One region of the Halomonas sp. DP5N14-9 genome, then DNA from elsewhere that is predicted to be linked to it. Evidence: predicted binding sites of a transcription regulator. Region 1 holds the regulator's gene; the other holds the start of a gene.

Region 1 (5,079 bases):
TGAGAAAGCGCAGTTTACGGGGTGTAAATGAGCATTTTGATCCGATTTTTAACGCCGTATTACCGAGCGCAGGCACTTTTCAGACAAGCCCTAGTGCACAGCGCCGGCGCGGCCGAGCGCCACCGGGTCGGCCGCTGCCAGCCGGCTCGAGGGAAAGATGCAGCGGAAGGTTGCGCCCTCGCCGAGTCGGGAGTCGATATCCAGGCGTGCCTCGTGGCGCAGCAGCACATGCTTGACGATGGCAAGCCCCAGGCCGGTACCACCGGTGGCGGTGCTGCGGCCCTTGTCGACCCGGTAGAAGCGTTCGGTAAGGCGTGGCAGGTGCCTCGGATCGATGCCTTCGCCGTCGTCTTCCACCTCGAGGCAGGCGCCTTCGCCGTAGGCACGCCAGCGTAGCGTGATATGGGCGCCGTCACCGGCGTAGCGCACCGCATTGAAGGCCAGGTTGGAGACCGCGCTGTGCATCTCCTTCTCGCTGCCGGTGAGACTGCGCGATTCTTCGACGACGACCTCGATCTGCTGGCGGCCGCCTGACAATGCCTCGGCGTCGCGCTTGACCGCCTGCAGCAGGGTGGTGGGGTCGAGGCGAACGTGGTCGCTGCCGCCCTGGTCGTTCTCGAGTCGTGACAGCAGCAGCAGGTCGTTGACCAGATTCTGCATGCGGCGCGTCTGGCTCTGCATCTGGGCGACCCCCTTGCCCAGGCGTTCCGGCAGCATGCCGGCCATGTCGCTGTAGGTCTCCAGGTAGCCGGTCAGCACGGTCAACGGCGTGCGCAGCTCGTGGGAGACGTTGGCGACGAAGTCGCGGCGCATCTGTTCCAGGCGATGCAGACGGGTGATATCGCGGGCCATGACCAGGCGTTCATCGTCACCGTACAGGGTGATCTGGAACTGCAGGATCATGTTCTCGTCGATGGGGGAGGGCAGGCTCAGCGGTTCGCGGTAGTCACGGGCATTGAAGTAGCCGACGAAGCGCGGGTCGCGCAGCAGGTTGGTGATGTGCTGGCCGCGGTCCAGCGCCGGCTTCAGGCCGAGCATGCGCTCGGCAGAGCTGTTCCACCACTCCAGGTCGCCGTGGCGATCGAGCATCACCACGCTGTCGCGCATCGCCTCGGACGATTCCTGGATACGCTGCAGGGTCGAGCGCAGGCGGCGCTGGGTGATCCGCTGGCCTTTCTGGTAGCGATAGAGGCGATCGAACAGCTCGCCCCACAGGCCACTGGCGGTGGGAGGTTCCTGCTGGGGGCGGTGGGTCAGCCAGTCGTGCATCGCGTGCAGGTTGCGCAGGTGATAGCTGAGCCCAAGCGCCAGGCCCAGGCCGATGCCTACGCTGGACAGCGAGAAGGGCCAGCCCAGCAAGGCGCCGAGACCCACCAGCACGGCCAGGCGCCAGACTTCTCGTCTCCACAGACGACCCACGTCAGTTCTCGGCTCCGTTCACCTCATCCCTCCTGGTGCTGCGTTGCGTCGATGGCTCGCTCAGACCTTGGCCGAAAAGCGATAACCGGTACCGCGTACGGTCTGGATCAGTTGCTGATGGGGTTCCCCCAGGGCCTTGCGCAGGCGGCGGATATGCACGTCGACGGTACGTTCTTCCACGTAGACGTTGCCACCCCAGACCTGATCGAGCAACTGGCCACGGGTGTAGGCGCGCTCCTGGTGGGTCATGAAGAACTGCAGCAGGCGATATTCGGTGGGGCCCATGTCCAGTGACTTGCCGTCGACGCTGACGCGATGGCTGACCGGGTCGAGCTTGAGGCCTTCCACCTCCACCGGGTCCTCGACGCCCCGCGGAGTGGCGCGTCGCAGCACTGCCTTGAGTCTGGCTACCAGTTCTCGCGGCGAGAATGGCTTGGTGATGTAGTCGTCGGCGCCGGCTTCGAGGCCCTGGATCTTGTTGTCCTCCTCACCCTTGGCGGTGAGCAGGATGATCGGCAGCTCTGCGGTGGTTTCCTCGCGCTTGAGCCGGCGGGCCAGTTCGATGCCGCTGGTGCCCGGCATCATCCAGTCCAGCAACAGCAGGTCGGGCTGGTCATCGACGATGATGGCGTGGGCGGCCTGAGCATTGTCCGCCTCGAGCACCCGGTAGTCGGCCATTTCCAGCGCCACCGCGATCATTTCGCGGATCGGGGCTTCGTCATCGACGATCAGTACGGTCTTGGCGGTCATCCCGGGAGCCTCTTGGTCAGGGTCTTACACTCGACGGTGACAAATGACACCACGTCAATGTGACAATTAGATGACATTGTATCCATTGTCGAGCGACCGAGACGGGCATTTCCCTCACCCGAGGGAGGGATAGAGGCTCAGTCCGAGTCCGGCGAACAGCAATAGGCCCGACCAGTGGTTGTTGAGAAAGGCCTGGAAGCAACGGTCGCGGTCACGGCTCTTGATCAGCCGCTGCTGGTGGACAAAGGTCGCGCCCATGGCCAGCCAGCCGAGCCAGAAGAAGCCGCCCAGCGCCAGCAGGCTGCCGGCCCAGGCCAGCAGCCCCAGGGTAGCCAGCTGCAATAGCGCAATGATGCGGGTGTCCCAGCGGCCGAACAGCACCGCGGTGGACTTGATGCCGATCTTGAGGTCGTCGTCGCGGTCCACCATGGCGTATTCGGTGTCGTAGGCCACCGTCCACAGCACGTTGGCGGTAAACAGCAGCCAGGCGACCATCGGGACTTCGCCGAGCACCGCGCCGAAGGCCATCGGAATGGCCCAGGAGAAGGCCGCGCCCAGCACCACCTGGGGGAAGTGGGTGTAGCGCTTCATGAAGGGATAGCTGGCGGCCAGCACCGCTCCGATCAACGACAGCCACACGGTAAAGCCGTTGGTTAGCCAGACCAGCGCGAAGGCCGATCCCAGCAGACACACGAACAGCACCTTGGCCTCCCGCTCACTGATGCGGCCGGTAGCCAGCGGTCGGTTCTTGGTGCGTTTGACGTGGCCATCGAAGTGGCGATCGGCGTAGTCGTTGACCACGCAGCCCGCCGCTCGCATCAGGTAGACGCCGGCGACGAAGATCAGCAGGGTGTCACGGCCCGGAATGCCCTCGGAGGCCACCCACAGCGCCCACAGGGTCGGCCACATCAACAGCCAGGTACCGATGGGGCGGTCCAGACGCATCAGCGCCAGAAAGTCGGGAATTCGGTTCAGGTATCCAGGGGGACGCAGCAGCGAACGATCCATCGGTCTCTCTCATGCTCTGGCGCAGGTCAGGCGAAAATGAGGCGTAAGCCGGGCAAAAGTCGCTTCTCGGAGAAACATCGCCGAGAAGCCTTGGCGCAGCCTAGCGCGAGCCGACGGCCATGACCAGCAAGGCGAGCCCAGCCAGGCTCGACCGGCACGACAAGACCAGTAGGCCATCATCATTCGTACAGGGCTTCGGCGGGCTACCGTCAGCCCACGCCATGGTTGGCGCCTCGGTGTCCGAAGAGGGCGACAACAGGGAGTCAGCCGGTGGCCGAGGCGGCTAGCGACAACGCCCGGCCCATGGCCGGCATAAAGCTCTCCTGCACCAGCAGCACCCAGCCGCTGTGACGAAATACCGAGCGGCGTTGCCACAGCCCGGTATAGCCGTGGATCGGCCTCGAGTTACGGCCGATCTGAATGGCGCTGCGCTCGAGATCGGGCTGGCGAAACAGCCAGCTGCCGAGAGAGGTCTCGCCGAGGCCTTCGAAGGGAGCGTCGTGACGCTCGACGATCGGTGCCACGCTGCGCGCCACCACCCAGGGCTCCTCGTCCACGCACAGGGCGACCTCGCGCAGCCAGGCCTGCTCGTCGCTGGCCAGACCCAGCACGTGGGCCTCGTCCGGCCACGGCAGGCCCTTGGCCTCCGCCAGCAGGCGTACGCGAAAGTGCCCGGCGCCTGCCGCCTCGATCAGGCGTTCTGTCAGGGAGTCCCGCGAGGCCAGCCAGGCGTGCCAGTCAGCGGGCACCGCGATGCCACCGGAGGCCAGCGACACCCAGCCGGGGTCGACGATATCGGCCGCGTCGGCATTCGGCGAAGCGGCTGTGGCTGGCGCGGGATTACCCGGTTCGGACCCCGAGCGCTCCCCCAGGGAGCGGAATGTGGAAGGAAGCTGTGTCATGCGGCCTCGGCAGGGCTGTCGTCACCGGAGGGCGGTGCTCCGGTCGGTCGGCGCATAGTGTACCATGTGGCCCAGCACTCACCCGCTGGTGTGGCCCCGTGCGGGCCGGCCCAGCTTCAACAGCGACCGCCCGGCGGTCGTCGGCAGAGTCGAAGGAAGCGATGCAAGGACCCTTGACCATCATCGGTACCGGCATGGCGGGCATAGGCCTGGCACGCCAGGTGCGGGCGCTGGACGCCCACCGACCGATCACCCTGATCAGCGCCGACTCAGGCGATGACTATTCCAAACCGCTGCTGTCCACCGGCTTCGCCAAGGGCCTGGCGGCGGACCGGCTGGCCGCGCGCTCGGCGCTGGAACTGGCCGATCAACTGGGCGCGGTGGTACGTCCCCACACCAGGGTCGATGTCATCGATCTGGCGTCGCGCACCCTGAGCCTGGGCCAGGAACGCCTGCCCTGGTCGGATCTGGTGATGGCCACCGGTGCCAGCCCCGTGGCGCCCTTCGAGATTCCCGATGCCCTGGCCGGACGGGTGTTCTCGATCAATGATCTCGACGACTATCGGCGTTTTTCGGCAGGCCTCGAGGCGCTGGGGCGCCCGGCTCGGGTGGCCATCGTCGGCCTCGGACTGGTCGGCTGTGAATTTGCCAACGATCTGCACGCCGGTGGTCATCGCGTCTGCCTGGTCGGCCCTGAACCCTCGTTGCTGCCCAGATTGCTGCCCCGGCGACTGGGTCAGACCCTGAGCCAGGCCTTCATCGAGGCCGGCATCGACGTCATCCATGGCCGTCTGGTGAGCAGGCTCGAAGGTGCCGGTGGTGACATCGGTGTGCACCTCGACGACGGCCATGAGCTGGAGGCGGATATGGTGCTGGTGGCCACCGGTCTGAAGCCGCGCTCTCGGCTGGCGCGAGAGGCCGGTATCGCGACAGATAATGATGCCATCGCTGTCGATCGCTACCTTAAAAGCTCCGATCCTCGTGTTCATGCGCTGGGTGA
Region 2 (5,079 bases), on a different contig from region 1:
GGAAGAAAAACAGTTGTCAGTGAGCCAACCGCTTGCGCGCAATGGTGTTCTGCAGCCAGGAAAGGTCTATTTCATTCCCGCGAGGTGTGGCGCTGCCGTTGTACTGGAAAAAGGGCAGATGCTTACGCTGATTAACGTAAGTGGATTGCAGGTCTGCGATATGTGGGCTTTCAATACGAGTGATCCAGACGAATTTCTATCCATGGAACATACTCGAACCCATCTTGGGCGCTTGGTGCCGGTTGTCGGTGACAGTATGGTTTCCAATAGAAGAAACGAGATGCTGGAACTAGTGGAAGATACTTCGCCTGGGGTGCATGACACATTGATTGCCGCCTGCGATATCAATCGCTATAGACAGCTTGGCGTAAGCGAATACCATGACAACTGTGTTGATAATCTTCGAATGGCATTGCTTGCCATCGGCAAGGAGGTTTCGCATGTTCCATCACCATTCAATGTGTGGATGAATGTTCCACTTGATGGTGATGGCTCACTGACATTTGTGCCACCCGTGGCCAAAAGAGACGACAGGATCGTGTTCAAGGCAATGATGACCTGTTACGTAGTCATGTCATGCTGTCCCCAGGATATTACGGCGGTCAACGGAGTTGGTAGCCAAACGGAAAGTATAGGAGTCATGCTCGGAGATTGAAGAAACACGGGATAGATGGCGATGCACTGCAACTCCGCCGCCGGCGCTAAAGGTTCTCATTTCGTCGGAGGTAAACTCCAGCCTTTGCGCTCCGGCGGCATCCGGCTCGTCATCGCTCACGATATGACTTCAGCACTCCCTCTCGTCGCTTCAAACGCCTCTACACGTTTTTTGGGCCAGCGGCAGCGAAGTTTAGCGATAGCGATCACGCTGCCTCTACGCGGGCTCGGGCTTCTTCTCCCTTGGCTGACCCTCACCTCCGATGTCCGAGGGCACCAGTGGCAGGTCCTCGGGCAGGTGGCGGGCACAGAAGTCCAGGCAGTCGAGGCCGTTGACGGCCTGGGGGGCCAGTGGACAATTCCATGGCGACTCGCGCAGCACTTCCGGAAGATGGTCGCTCAGGTCCTCCATGTCCTGACTCTTGGGCCAGCACAGCCAGCGCTCCCGTTCAGGGGTCTCGGGGTGGCGCCACTTCAGCATCCAGTCGTCGCCCCAGGGCAGTACGCCCAGGGTGTCGGGTTCGGGCGGCGGCAGACCCTGGAAGGCGCTGGCCCACCAGCGGGGCGAGAGGTGATGGCGTCCCAGGCGTCGGCTGCACTGGGCCAGCAGGGTACGCTGCACCACCATGACATCCAGGGCGCTGTCATCACGATAGAGCACATGGAGCGCGAGAGTGTGCGGTATTACGCAAAGCTCCCGCTCAACCAGTTCATCCAGTGACTCCCTGCTGTCGACCTCCTCGGCCAGGGCGCCGTCCAGCGTTACCAGGGTAACCGATTGTGGCGGTATGACGAGACAACAGGGAAGTGCCTGGTCGAGGCATGAAAGCGATTGGACATTGGCGGCGCTGCCCCGGTCGAGGCTCTGTTGATCGACACAGTGGACCCAGTACCAACGAGGCTCGGGATCTTCGTCGGCTGAAGGGGCGCGTTGGGGCATAAGAAGTATGCGCTGATGTCGGTGTCCCAGATTCCACATGGTTCTGGTCCTGTCGATAGCGATTGTTGGTGCACTGTGTCGACGAGCGAAGCCATTTTCTTTCACCAACTGTTACTCTTTTTACAATAGCGCTACTTCCTGTGCTCTGCGTCAACCTCGTCTATCGTCATACGAGTGTCATCTGGACTACCTAGTGTTGTCGGCGGACCGCCGTCGCCCCTGTGATCGACTTTCCCCTCCGATACCCGAGGCCGGCAACAGTGACTGGCACCGACAGCCCACGCCTTGACGGCGAACAGAGGGCTGCAAGAAGAGGACTGCGCAATGAGCAAGGAAATTGAAGATCATCGTCTGTTGAACCCCAGCCGTAATGAACCCTTCTCCTCGGTGCTCGACCGTCGTCTTTCCCGGCGAGCGGTGATGAAGGGTGGCATGGGCATGGCGGCCATGACCATGCTGGGAAGCTTTGGTCTCTCGGCCTTCGCCAACGAGCCGTCGTCAGGGATGGCCAAGACGCCGCTGGCGCTGGCCTTCGAGTCGATTGCCGGTTCGCGCAGCGACGCCGTGGTGGTGCCGCCGGGCTATACCGCCCAGGTGCTGGTGCCCTGGGGTACGCCGCTTGACGACAGCGCGCCCGAATGGAGCGAGGATCTGACGATGACGCCCCAGGCCCAGGCGGCCAGCGTCGGCATGCATCACGACGGCATGCATCCTTTCGCGCTGGATGAGAGCACGGCCTCCGAGCGCTTCCTGCTGGTGATGAACAACGAATACATCGACGAGAACGCGCTGTGGGCGCCCCAGGGCGGCCCTACCAACATGACCGAAGGCAAGCGTCCGGCGGACGAGGTGCGCACCGAGATCAACGCCCACGGGGTGACCGTGGTCGAGGTGAAGAAGGACGCCGATGGTCGCTGGAGCCACGTCAAGGGTTCCGCCCATAACCGTCGCTACACCAGCGCCACCCCGATGCACCTGTCAGGGCCGGTGGCGGGCAGCGACTACGTCAAGACCAGGTATTCCCCGGGCGGCACCCAGGCTCGCGGCACCAACAACAACTGTGCCCACGGCTACACGCCCTGGGGTACCTACCTCACCTGCGAGGAGAACTGGCCGGCCTACTTCGTCAAGAACGAAGGCCGTACCCTGGACGATGACCGTCTTGGCATCGCCAGTGGTCGCGGACGCTACGGCTGGGAGACCGCCGCGGGTGATGACAGCGAACGCGACGACGAATTTACCCGTCTGATCGGCGACCCCGTCGCCGACGACGCCAGCGGTGACTACCGCAACGAGCCGCGTCAGTTCGGCTATATCGTCGAGATCGACCCCTATACCGGCAGGCAGGCGATCAAGCGCACGGCGCTGGGCCGCTTCCGCCACGAGGGCTGCTGGCCGGGCAAGCTGGTAGCAGGCGAGCCGGTGGTGTTCTACTCCGGTCACGACTCGCGCAACGAGTACATCTACAAGTTTGTCTCCGAGGCGGCCTGGGACCCGGCGGATGCCATCGCTCCCGGCGCCGAGGCCGATCGCCTGGCGATCGGTGACAAGTACATGGACAGCGGCACCCTTTACGTCGCTCGCTTCAACGCCGATGGCAGCGGCGAGTGGCTGCCGCTGACGCCGGACGCTTCCACCCAAGATGGCCGTACCCTGGCCGAGGCGCTGGAACTCGACGCCGATGACCTGGCCGGGGTGATCATCCACACCTGTGACGCCGCCGACCTGATGGGTGCCACGCCGATGGATCGCCCGGAGTGGGGCGCGGTGGACCCGTCCACCGGCGAGGTCTACATGACCCTGACCAACAACTCGAAGCGTACCGAAGACGGCACCGAGGCGACCCTGACCGGCGACGGCGACAACATCACCGCGCTGGGCAACGGCTACGCCACGGCACCGGTCAATGCGGCCAACCCGCGGGCGAACAACGAGGCCGGTCAGATCATCCGCTGGCGCGAGGGCAGCGATGCCACCGCCTTCGACTGGGAGGTATTCGTGTTCGGTGCCGCGGCCAGTGACCAGAACAACCTGTCCGGGCTGACCGCCGACAACGAATTCGCCAGTCCCGATGGGCTCTACTTCGATGAGCGCGGCGACGGCCAGGGCATCCTGTGGATCCAGACCGACAACGGCTACGAGGGCGTCACCGAGAGCACCAATGACCAGGTGCTGGCGGTCGTGCCGGCGGAGCTCGAGCGTGCCGATGGTGCCGCCGCAGTGATCTCCGGGGCCAACCAGGACAAGCTCAAGCGCTTCTGCGTGGGCCCCAACGGCTGCGAGGTCACTGGCATCTTCCCCACGCCGGACAAGACCGCGCTGTTTATCAATATCCAGCATCCGGGCAACTGGCCGGCCAGTGACGACGCGACCCAGGCGTCTGATGCCAGCGTGCGACCGCGCGCCGCCACGGTGGTGATCCAGCGCGAAGACGGCGGCCAGATCGGCGTCTAGGACGTGTCCGAAAGGTGTCGGCTTGCGTCGGCCTTTCGGGAAACCTCCAGGGGCGTTGTCGACGTCTGACGTCTTGCGCCGCCCCAGCACCCCGGCTCCCTTTTCAGGGAGCCGGGGTGTTTTTTCTAGGGTCTGGGTGTCCAGGGCTGGATGATCGGCAGCCTGAAGCGGGAGGCGGTTGGTCCGGGAACCGCTTGGGTCGGCCAAGGCGCAGCTCGAGCGGCAACCGGCAGCCGTCAGGACACATGACGACAACATGAAAAAGCCCCTCGCCAGCGTCGCTGGCGAGGGGCCTGGGTGGTGTTATCGACGCGCCGATGGCGCGTCAACGCGGGGCGTTATTCAAGCGCGAGCGGCGTAGGCGTACAGCAGCGTTTCCTGGGCGGAGATCGGTGCGGCCTCGCCCGGGTCCTGCTTGATGTAGGTGCCGTCGGCCTGCAGCAGCCAGCTCTGGCAGTTGTCGACCAGGTAGGTCTCGAGGTCCTTGCGCACCCGGGCGGCGAGCTTCTTGTCGAGCAGCGGGAAGCAGGTCTCGACCCGATGGAACATGTTGCGCGCCATGAAGTCCGCGCTGGAGCCCCATATCTCGGGCTTGCCGTCGTTGTGGAAGTGGAACACCCGGGTGTGTTCGAGGAAGCGACCGATCACCGAGCGCACCCGGATATTTTCGGAGATACCGGGCAGGCCAGGGCGCAGGCAGCACATGCCGCGGATGATCAGGTCGCACTCGACGCCGGCCTGGGAGGCGCGGTAGAGCGCCTGGATCAGCTTGGGTTCGGTCAGCGAGTTGCACTTGACGATGATATGGGCGCGCTTGCCCTTGCGCGCGTAGCTTGCCTCCCGCTCGATCATTTCCACGACCCGTTCGTGCAGGGTGAAGGGGGCGTGCAGCAGCTTCTCGATCTGGCGGGTGCGGCCCATGCCGGACAGTTGCTGGAACACCTTGTGCACGTCGGCGCACAGCACCGGGTCTGCGGTGAGCAGGCTGTAGTCGGTGTAGAGCTTGGCCGTCTTGGAGTGATAGTTGCCGG

What was found. The regulator PhoB, encoded in region 1, activates phosphate uptake and scavenging genes when phosphate is short. The targets are predictions, from matches to a motif close to TGTCATANNNNTGTCANA.
Region 2: KUW00_RS20440 (PhoX family protein) is a predicted target of PhoB. The motif match lies at 1,759-1,776, and genes of this name have one in related genera.

The regions. Positions count from the first base shown of each region.
Region 1 is NZ_JAHVHR010000001.1:73,514-78,592, reverse strand. It holds gene phoR (phosphate regulon sensor histidine kinase PhoR) at 91-1,419, opposite strand; gene phoB (phosphate regulon transcriptional regulator PhoB) at 1,480-2,169, opposite strand; gene ubiA (4-hydroxybenzoate octaprenyltransferase) at 2,284-3,177, opposite strand; gene KUW00_RS00375 (chorismate--pyruvate lyase family protein) at 3,441-4,079, opposite strand; gene KUW00_RS00370 (FAD-dependent oxidoreductase) at 4,241-5,079, shown strand, end outside.
Region 2 is NZ_JAHVHR010000035.1:149,926-155,004, forward strand. It holds gene KUW00_RS20430 (DUF1989 domain-containing protein) at 1-655, shown strand, start outside; gene KUW00_RS20435 (hypothetical protein) at 872-1,594, opposite strand; gene KUW00_RS20440 (PhoX family protein) at 1,919-4,048, shown strand; gene ppk1 (polyphosphate kinase 1) at 4,391-5,079, opposite strand, start outside.